2 regions of the Pectinatus frisingensis genome follow, and region 1 is predicted to be linked to the other one. Evidence: riboswitches for the same ligand, from Rfam matches in the RefSeq annotation. Region 1 holds a riboswitch; the other holds the start of a gene.
The links. Region 1 has a riboswitch for thiamine pyrophosphate ahead of thiS (sulfur carrier protein ThiS). Riboswitches for the same ligand answer to the same signal wherever they lie in the genome.
Positions count from the first base shown of each region.

Region 2: it holds a riboswitch for thiamine pyrophosphate, as region 1 does, so the genes downstream of both, thiC (phosphomethylpyrimidine synthase ThiC) here and thiS (sulfur carrier protein ThiS) in region 1, are expected to answer to the same signal.

Region 1 is NZ_CP045424.1:2,852,817-2,857,669, forward strand. Features, by position in the region: gene F8M42_RS13405 (amino acid ABC transporter permease) at 1-278, opposite strand, end outside; gene F8M42_RS13410 (transporter substrate-binding domain-containing protein) at 354-1,145, opposite strand; TPP riboswitch at 1,461-1,569, shown strand; gene thiS (sulfur carrier protein ThiS) at 1,639-1,845, shown strand; gene F8M42_RS13420 (thiazole synthase) at 1,842-2,639, shown strand; gene thiH (2-iminoacetate synthase ThiH) at 2,641-3,753, shown strand; gene thiE (thiamine phosphate synthase) at 3,974-4,636, shown strand; gene F8M42_RS13435 (ABC transporter permease) at 4,744-4,853, opposite strand, start outside.
Region 2 is NZ_CP045424.1:310,663-315,515, reverse strand. Features, by position in the region: gene F8M42_RS01485 (MFS transporter) at 1-1,207, shown strand, start outside; gene rpsF (30S ribosomal protein S6) at 1,348-1,635, shown strand; gene F8M42_RS01475 (single-stranded DNA-binding protein) at 1,656-2,090, shown strand; gene rpsR (30S ribosomal protein S18) at 2,108-2,341, shown strand; gene F8M42_RS01465 (universal stress protein) at 2,405-2,836, opposite strand; TPP riboswitch at 2,989-3,085, shown strand; gene thiC (phosphomethylpyrimidine synthase ThiC) at 3,180-4,502, shown strand.

The DNA.
Region 1 (4,853 bases):
ATACTGGCCAGCAGCGGGTCAAACTTTATATTGAGCAATGCGCCTACGCCAAAAAACAAAAACAACCCAAAGATCATTACTGGTATGCCTCTCACTATATAAACATAGGCCGTATAAAAAATTTCCAATATTTTTATTTTTGACAATGCAAATATCGCCAAAATCAAACCAACGATAAATGCTAAAATAAGTGAAGCACCAGCCATTATCATCGTAATTTTAAGGCCAGCAAGTAAGGATGGTAAACATTCAATTAATAAAGAAAAATAGTCATTCATATTTTATCCCTCATAAGTAAAAAGCAGCGGATGGATTCCTCCATCCGCCGGATTTCACTATTTATTTACTATGTTTTACTGATATTGTTTTATAATTTTATCATATGTCCCATTGTCCTTAATCTTCTTTAATCCTTCATTAAACATTTTAAGTAAATCAGCATTGCTTCCCTTTTTAACTGCAAAACCGTACTGTGGCGGATTATCATTAACATCTTCAACTGCGACACGAAGCTTGGCTTGTTCACCTATTTTTATCTGATAAGAAATGACCGGATAATCTTCCAATAAAAAGTCTGCATTACCATTAGCAACTGCCATCATCATTCCTGGTGAATCATCATAGTAAGTTATATTTAAATTGTATTTATCCTTGTTATCTTCAACAAACTTAGCCCCAGTGGTACCTTTTTTTACGGCTACCGTTTTACCTGTTATATCAGCTAATTTATTAATACTTGTATTATCCTTGTTTACTACTATAGATGAACCTGATTTGATATAAGGATCAGAAAAATCCACTGTTTTTTTGCGTTCATCAGTAATTGTGATACCTGCTATAGCACCATCAAGCTGGCCTGATACAAGTCCCGGAATAATTCCGCTGAAATCCATTGGTTTTAAATTATATTTAAAACCTTCTTCTTTAGCAATTGCATCTAATAGCTCAACATCAATGCCTTTATATTTTCCATCAACTTCCATTGAAAACGGTGCATACTTAGCATCACAGGCAATTGTATAAACTTTATCTGCCGATGATTCAGTACTTGATGCCGACTCTTTTTCCGTACTGCCGCAACCGGCCAGCATTACCACGGCAAGTGCCGATACAGCTAATGCCGCCATGATTTTTTTTACTTTCATTAAAACTCCTCCTTAGTATACTTTGCATAAAAAAAGCCGAAAAACACTTAATTAATTAGTATTTTTCGGCTGCATTGCCTCAATCGAACTATCTTTGGCATTATAATATCATAGAGGTTTATAAAGGTCAATACTTATATTTAATATTTTCTATAAAAATTTATTTTTTTATTTAAATTTATAAAAAGATAGTGCAATTATCCCTAAAATAATGAAGTTTATCAATAAAATAATAGCAAAAACTCCTATTATTTTTTAATTCTCCAGTATAAGTATTTGACAAAACCATTTAATCGCTTTACAATGACCCTAATAGAATATCAGCAAGGGAGCCTCTATGCAAGTGGCTGAGAAAGGACTGTTAGTACCTGACCTTTTACCTGATCGGGATAATGCCTGCGGAGGGAGCTTTTCGACTTACTAACAAGTATGCGTCTATCCTTATCAGGATAGGCGTTTTTTTATTCTAAATTTAAAAGGGAGATTTATTATTTTGCAAATATTAATTAATGGCAAATCTACATCAGTTACTGACAAGACCACTATCCTCACTATAATGCAGGAGCGCAAACTCAGTAATGGACGTGCCGTCGTTGAACTTAACGAAATGATCGTAGATAAAACAGCTTGGTCTACAACATTTTTCAAAGAAAATGACACTCTGGAAATCGTAACTTTTATGGGGGGCGGTTCAAAATGATTCAAATGATGAATGATGATAAACTAATAATCGGGAAAAAAATTCTTAAAAGCAGATTGCTCATTGGTACAGGAAAATTTCCCAATAACAAAAAAATGCCTGCTATCATCCACGCCGGTGATGCAGCGGTGGTAACAGTAGCATTAAGACGTGCCAATGAACATTCCCAATCAGAAAACATCCTCGATTATATTCCTGATGATGTTATTTTAATGCCAAATACCTCCGGTGCCAGAACTGCCGATGAGGCTATTCGCATTGCCCATTTATCTAAAGCCATGGGCTGCGGTGACTGGATAAAAATTGAAGTTATTGCTGATAACCGCTATCTTCTGCCAGATAACCAAGAAACACTCAAAGCAACTCAACTACTGGTTAAAGAAGGATTCACTGTGCTACCTTATATCAGTCCTGATTTAATGACCGCCAAACATTTAGCTGACGCAGGGGCAGCTGCCATAATGCCGTTAGCCGCTCCGATCGGTTCAAATCGAGGACTGCGTACCAAAGAATTACTAAAAATAATCATTGACGAAATCGATCTTCCTATAATTGTGGATGCCGGTATCGGCAAACCATCTGAAGCTGCTGAATGCATGGAATTGGGCGCCGCCGCTATTTTAACTAATACGGCTGTTGCCACTGCAAATGATCCCCAGCAAATGGCAGCCGCTTTCTCTTTAGCCGTTAAAGCTGGAAGGATTGCTTTTCTTGCCGGTATGGGACGCACATCATCCATAAGAGCAAGTGCTTCATCACCGCTTACTGGTTTTCTACGTAAGGAGGTAAATTAAAATGTCTTCCGAAAATTTTTTAGCAGAAAAACAATTTTACAATCATCTTGATTTTAAAGATTTTTTTGCCCATGTCACACCGCAGACTGTACAGCAGACATTGTCCAAGGAACATCTAACACGCAAAGATTTTCTTGTACTATTATCTCCTGCGGCACAAGATTGCTTGGAAGAAATGGCACAGCGTTCGCGTTATGAAACAATCAAAAACTTTGGCTATACCATGCAGCTATTCACACCAATGTACATTGCTGATTATTGCGATAATCTTTGCGTTTATTGTGGATTTAATCACAAAAATACCATTAACCGCCGCTGTTTAAACATGGATGAAATAAAAATAGAAGCCGCCAATATTGCCCAAACCGGTTTACGCAACATATTGATATTGACCGGTGAATCACAAAAATACAGTCCAGTGGATTATATTCTGGAAGCTGTACAGGTTCTGCATGATTATTTTGACAGCATTGCCATTGAAGTATATTCATTTTCCCAAGCCGATTATAATCGTGCCGTACAAGCCGGTGTAGATGGTATGACCATGTTTCAGGAATGCTATAACAAAAAAGTTTATCAATCACTTCATCCAGGCGGGCCAAAAGCAAATTATGAATTTCGCCTTGATGCCCCGGAACGTGCCTGTCGAGCCGGCATGAGAAATGTCAATATTGGAGCGTTACTGGGACTTAATGAATGGCGCGAAGAAGCCTTTTTTACAGGTATTCATGCCGACTATCTCCAACATAAATACAAAGAAGTAGAAATAGCTGTTTCTACACCGAGAATTTGTCCTTGTTCAGCAGATTATAAACCACTCTCATTAGTTAATGATCATGACCTTGTCCAATATATAACGGCTCTGAGAATATTCCTGCCGCGTGCCGGGCTGACACTTTCAACCCGTGAAAAGCCACAAATGCGTGATAATCTTATTAAAATAGGCATAACAAAAATATCCGGCGGCGTTACAGTGGCTGTAGGTGGCCATACAAAGGGGGATGATGGCGGACAGTTTAAAATTTCTGATGAACGTTCTATCCCGCAAATGGCTAAAATGCTTTACGCGCAAGGTTATCAGCCGGTGTATAAAGATTGGCAGACCTTAATTTAACCACAATTGATCAAAAGCAGTATTTTTTAATTCTGCCTGCATAAATAATGAATATATTTTTCTGCAAATAAATTTCATCGTTTTTATCATTAACACGATAAACGTGAAATGATTGTATTAAATCAAAATATATGCAGGAATATTTCTCCTGTACGCGAAATATAAAAATATTATACAATTTATCATCATATACTATCAAGTCACCCAGGAGGATATTTATATGAATTTAAGAGCAGGTATGGAAACTTTCTTTAATACAGGAATTTACGGAATAACTGCTGAAAATCTATCAAATGGCCGTGATAATATTGAGGTTGTCCGTGAAATGCTTGATGGAGGCATAAAATTCATTCAATATCGCGAAAAAGAAAAAGATGCACTTTCGCGATATGAGGAATGTCTCATCTTGCGTGATATGATAAAACAAGCCGGTGGTATTTTTATCATTGATGATTTTATTGATTTGGCACTAGCTGTTGATGCTGATGGTGTACATATCGGCCAATCTGATTTACCTGCACGAACTGTCAGAAGAATACTTGGTAATGATAAAATAATCGGCTTATCAACGCATAATTCTGAGCAACTCGAGCATGCCAATGGATTAAAAAGATATATTGACTATATCGGTGTCGGCCCCATTCATTCCACATCTACTAAACCCAATACCGAACCAGTAGGTTTGACATATCTTAATTACTCCATAAAGCATTCTGAATTGCCCTTGGTAGCAATTGGTGGAATAAAAGAACAAAATATCGACGAAATCATCCAAGCAGGGACAAAAACCATAGCTATTGTAAGTGATATTGTAACTACTGATAATATAAAAGAAAAGGTCAAACGTCTACGGGGAAAAATTTTTTCTCACATGTTTGATTAACAAAATATTCAAGTATCTGTTGATAAATAAAGCGGACATCAAAAATACAAACTCAATTTTTGATGTCCGCTTTATTTATATAATTACGTTCGTCCCCATCAGATATATTATATATCGTACAATTGGGCTTTATCATTAAAAAAGCTGCGATAAGCCCAATAACTGGCTGAAAATCCGGCTATAGTAACAGAACCGGTTATCATGAACATTACCATAA
Region 2 (4,853 bases), 340 kb from region 1:
TTCAGTCATTTTATTATTGCCCAGCGGCAAATACGCTGACATGAATGGCCGACGCAAAGTTTATCAAACCGGGTGCATTGGTGTTGCGTTCACCACACTGGCTTGTGTTTTTGCACCTGCTTTAAATATACTTTTATTATTACGTTTTATGCAGGGCATTTTTATGGCGATGAACTTTTCCACTGGCATGGCTATGCTGGTTGCCAGCCATCCCCCACAAAAGCGCGGCCAAATCATCGGTTATTCCGCGTCTTGTGTCTATATGGGACTTTCACTCGGTCCCGTAATCGGTGGTGCGCTTACACAATTTCTTGGTTGGCGAACAATTTTCATTTTTACGGCACTCGGAATTTTTACCAGCATTTATATAATGAGTTCCGTCAAACAAGAATGGTATGGTGATCGCAATGAAAAACTAGACATGTTCAGTTCCTTGCTTTATGCATTGTCTGCTGCTTCGATACTTTACGGGCTGTCCGATTATGCTCGTCATCCTCTCATGAAATGGCTTATTATCATCGGTTTAGTCCTAGCTGTCGCTTTTATTTATCGACAGAATCATATTAAATATCCTCTTTTTGCTCTATCATTATTTAAAAACACTATCTTTGCCATGTCTAATACGGCTGCCCTCATTCATTACAGCGCTACCTTTGGCATTTCCTTCACATTATCATTATATTTGCAAGTGATACGTGGATTTGATGCCTTGAGTGCCGGCATGCTTTTATTACTGCAGCCAATAATGATGTCACTGTTGTCCCCTTTAGCCGGTGCCCTCTCTGATAAATTTGAACCGCGCTTAGTAGCTTCCAGCGGTATGGGCATTACGGCATTTGGTCTATATATGCTTTCTCATCTAACAACAACGACTACTTCTTATTATATAGGAAGCATCCTCATAATTATAGGAATAGGCTTTGCCCTTTTTTCTTCTCCAAATAATAACGCCATCATGGGTGCGGTACAACCTAAATTCTATGGTGTTGCTTCATCTACCCTGGCTGTTATGCGTATGTTTGGTCAGGCAATCAGTATGGCTATTGTTACCTTTTTACTATCAGTCGCCACTAAAAACATCATAACCGGTGGGTATATACCTGCTTTACTGGAAGGTATACAAAACATTTTTACAATTCTTTCCCTGACTTGTACTATAGGCATTATCTGTTCTTTAGCACGAGGTACAAGAACAAAAATTAATTAATTTTTTTATTTTCCTTGTATTATTTTATTTACAATGCTATAATTTTATAGTTAATAATAATTTAAGACTGGTTTCAAAATTTAATTTTGAATCCCCTGCTCTTATAAAAGAGCCGATAGTCCAAAGAGGGAGGTGATTTCGTGAGAAAGTACGAAGTCATATTTATTGTAAAACCAATGGAAGAAGAACAGACCAATGCAGTAATCGAAAAGTTTTTCGGCATTATTACCGATAATGGCGGCACTATTGATAAAGAAGACCGTTGGGGTAAAAAACGTCTTGCCTATGAAATAAAAGACTGCATGGACGGTTTTTACTGCTTGTTCGATATCACTGCCGAACCGGCTTGTATTAATGAAGTTGATCGTGTAATGAAGATTACTGATGAAATCTTAAAACATATGATTATAAGATTAGACGAAAAATAATTTGTCTAGGGGGGACGATTATGAATAAAGTCATTTTAGCAGGGCGTCTTGCCACTGATCCAGAAGTGCGTTATACCCAGACAGGTAAAGCTGTAGCTTCATTCCGTCTGGCTGTAAATAAACGTTTTTCTCGTGATCAACAAAATAATGCTGATTTTTTTACCATAATTGCGTGGCAGAAATTAGCTGAAATATGTGGTAACAATCTGGTTAAGGGCAGTCAGATTCTCGTAGATGGCTATCTGCAGATACGCAGTTATGATGCCCAAGATGGTTCAAAACGCTATGTAACCGAAGTAATCGCCAACGATATTGAGTTTATGGGTTCCCGCCCAACACATTCGGATAATAATTATTCAAATGCTCCGGAACAATCCAATTCATCAAGCACATCTGCTCCGGCAGCCGCTTCATTTGGCTCTGAGCTGCCCCCTGACGAAGAAATTCCATTTTAAATTAGGAGGGTTTCCAGTTGGTTAAACGTGATAGAAACAGAAGACCAAAAAGAAAAGTTTGTAGTTTTTGTGCAGATAAAGTTGATTCTATTGATTATAAGGATGTTGCTAAATTACGTCGTTTTATTACTGAACGCGGTAAAATTTTACCGCGTCGTATTTCCGGTAATTGTGCTCGTCATCAACGTCAGGTAACGTTAGCTATAAAACGTGCTCGCAATATCGCTTTACTGCCATTTACAGCAGAATAATAAAAAGGGGCTGTGGACAAAATGATTTCTCATTTTGTCACAGCCCCTTTTTATTATTTTATCCTATCTAACTACTAACACAGGACATTCAGCATGTGTCACCAAATATTGGCTTACACTTCCCATTATTATCTGCTTTATAGCGCCCAGGCCTCTGCTCCCCATTACAATAAGATCAGCATCACTTTCCTTAGAATAAGTCAAAATCATTTTAGCCGGATCTCCTATTTTCAGCGTATATTCTGTTTGTGGTAAATCACCAACTACTTCTTTTGCATGATCCAATATCTTCTTTCCCTGCGCATCAATATCCCCTGGAATATATGCATCCAAAGTCATTCTTTCAAAGGCAGATACTGCTGTGTTTAGATCAATTACATAAAGTACATTCAATGTTGCTTTGCTCAGTTTTGCAATATATACCGCCTGCTGCAAAGCATGTTCAGAATGCATCGACCCGTCGATAGGGACCATGATGGATTTAAATTCTCTCATATTCATCACCCTTTACCTTTGTTAATATTATTACGTATTCCTTATATATGTATTATTTCTATATAATTTGTTAAAAACCTTGTAAAATTTTTATAGATAAACACCTTATCCGGCTGTATAAATCTTGACATAAATTACTTATTTTGTTAGACTGACCTGAGCAGGGGTGCTTTAAGCTGAGAGGGCAATTGCCCAACCCTTTGAACCTGTTGGTTAATACCATTGTAGGGAAGCTCAATGCCACGATTTTAAAACTGCTTTTCTCCACAGGAAGGTAGTTTTTTTTATATTTCAGCGCATTTTCCCGATCCGGATTAAATAACAATTTGAAAAGAGGACATATATGAATTACAAAACGCAGTTAGAAGCCGCCAGAAAAAACATTATAACAGAACAAATTTCGCTAGTTGCAAAAAAAGAAAACCGCTCACCTGAATGGATAAGAGAACGCGTTTCCCATGGTGTCATCGCCATTCCGGCTAACATCCACCATCAATCATTATCAGCCGAAGGTATCGGAGACGGATTAAAAACAAAGATCAATGTTAATCTCGGAGTATCCGGTGACGCTAAAAATTACGACTTGGAAATGGACAAAGTAAAAATGGCTGTCGACATGGGTGCCGAATCCATAATGGATTTATCCAATTATGGCAAAACACATGAATTCCGCCAAAAATTAATCGACTATTCTCCAGCAATGATTGGTACAGTTCCTATGTATGACGCCATTGGTTATTTAGAAAAAGACTTACTGAAAATGACATCTGACGATTTTTTACACGTCATAGAAGCCCATGCTAAAGAAGGTGTTGATTTCATGACTATTCACGCTGGAATCAATCGTCGGGCATTGGAAGCATTCAAGCGCAGCGGGCGCCGCATGAATATTGTTTCACGTGGTGGTTCACTGCTGTTTGCCTGGATGGAAATGACCGGCAATGAAAATCCTTTCTTCGAGCATTATGATGATGTATTAGAAATTTTGCGTGACCACGATGTTACCATATCAATAGGTGATTCATTGCGCCCTGGCTGCCTTGATGATGCTACCGATGCAGGACAAATTGGTGAATTAATTGAAATTGGTTATCTTACAGAACGTGCCTGGAAAGCCGATGTCCAAGTCCTGGTGGAAGGTCCAGGCCACATGGCTATGGATGAAATAGCTGCTAATATGAAATTGCAGAAAAGGCTCTGTCATAACGCACCATTTTATGTCTTAGGTCCACTGGTCACAGATATTGCTCCTGGTTATGACCACATTACTTCAGCCATCGGCGGTGCCATTGCCGCAGCCAATGGGGCTAATTTTCTTTGCTATGTTACCCCCGCTGAACATTTGCGCCTGCCCGACTTAAACGATGTCCGTGATGGTATTATAGCTGCCAAAATTGCTGCTCATGCCGCTGACATTGCAAAAAAACTTCCGAGTGCCCGCGATCAGGATAATCGCATGGCTGATGCCAGGCATAAGCTTGACTGGGAAGGTATGTTCAAAGAAGCTATTGATCCCCAAAAAGCCCGCCAATATTATGAAAGCACACCTCCGGCAGAACGCCATACATGTTCTATGTGCGGTAAAATGTGCGCCGTAAGGACTACAAATAAAATCCTCAATGGTGAAAAAGTATTATTTTGCGAAGAAACCGGTAATTGTGATTAAACTTATATTAACCGCACCTGCTAATCATAATAAATCACTTGACCAAACAACAAGTATATATTAGAATATGGAAGATACAGAAATGAATATATTATTTTTGTATCTTCTATGTTTGTCTGCTACAATCTGCCGTAAATCAGACAGCAAAAAGGAGGACTTTGTTCTGCAAAAGCATACAGCTTAGCGCTGGCTCTCACAATCAAGTGAGAAGACGAGGAAGAGGTTGTCGAATATTCAGCGGATGCCTCTCGGCTATAATCCGGTCGCAAAATTTGTCAAAACCACGAGGTGACTTGTGGGACAATACAAAAATTAAGGATTGGCAGATACATCTTTAATAATTATTTTATT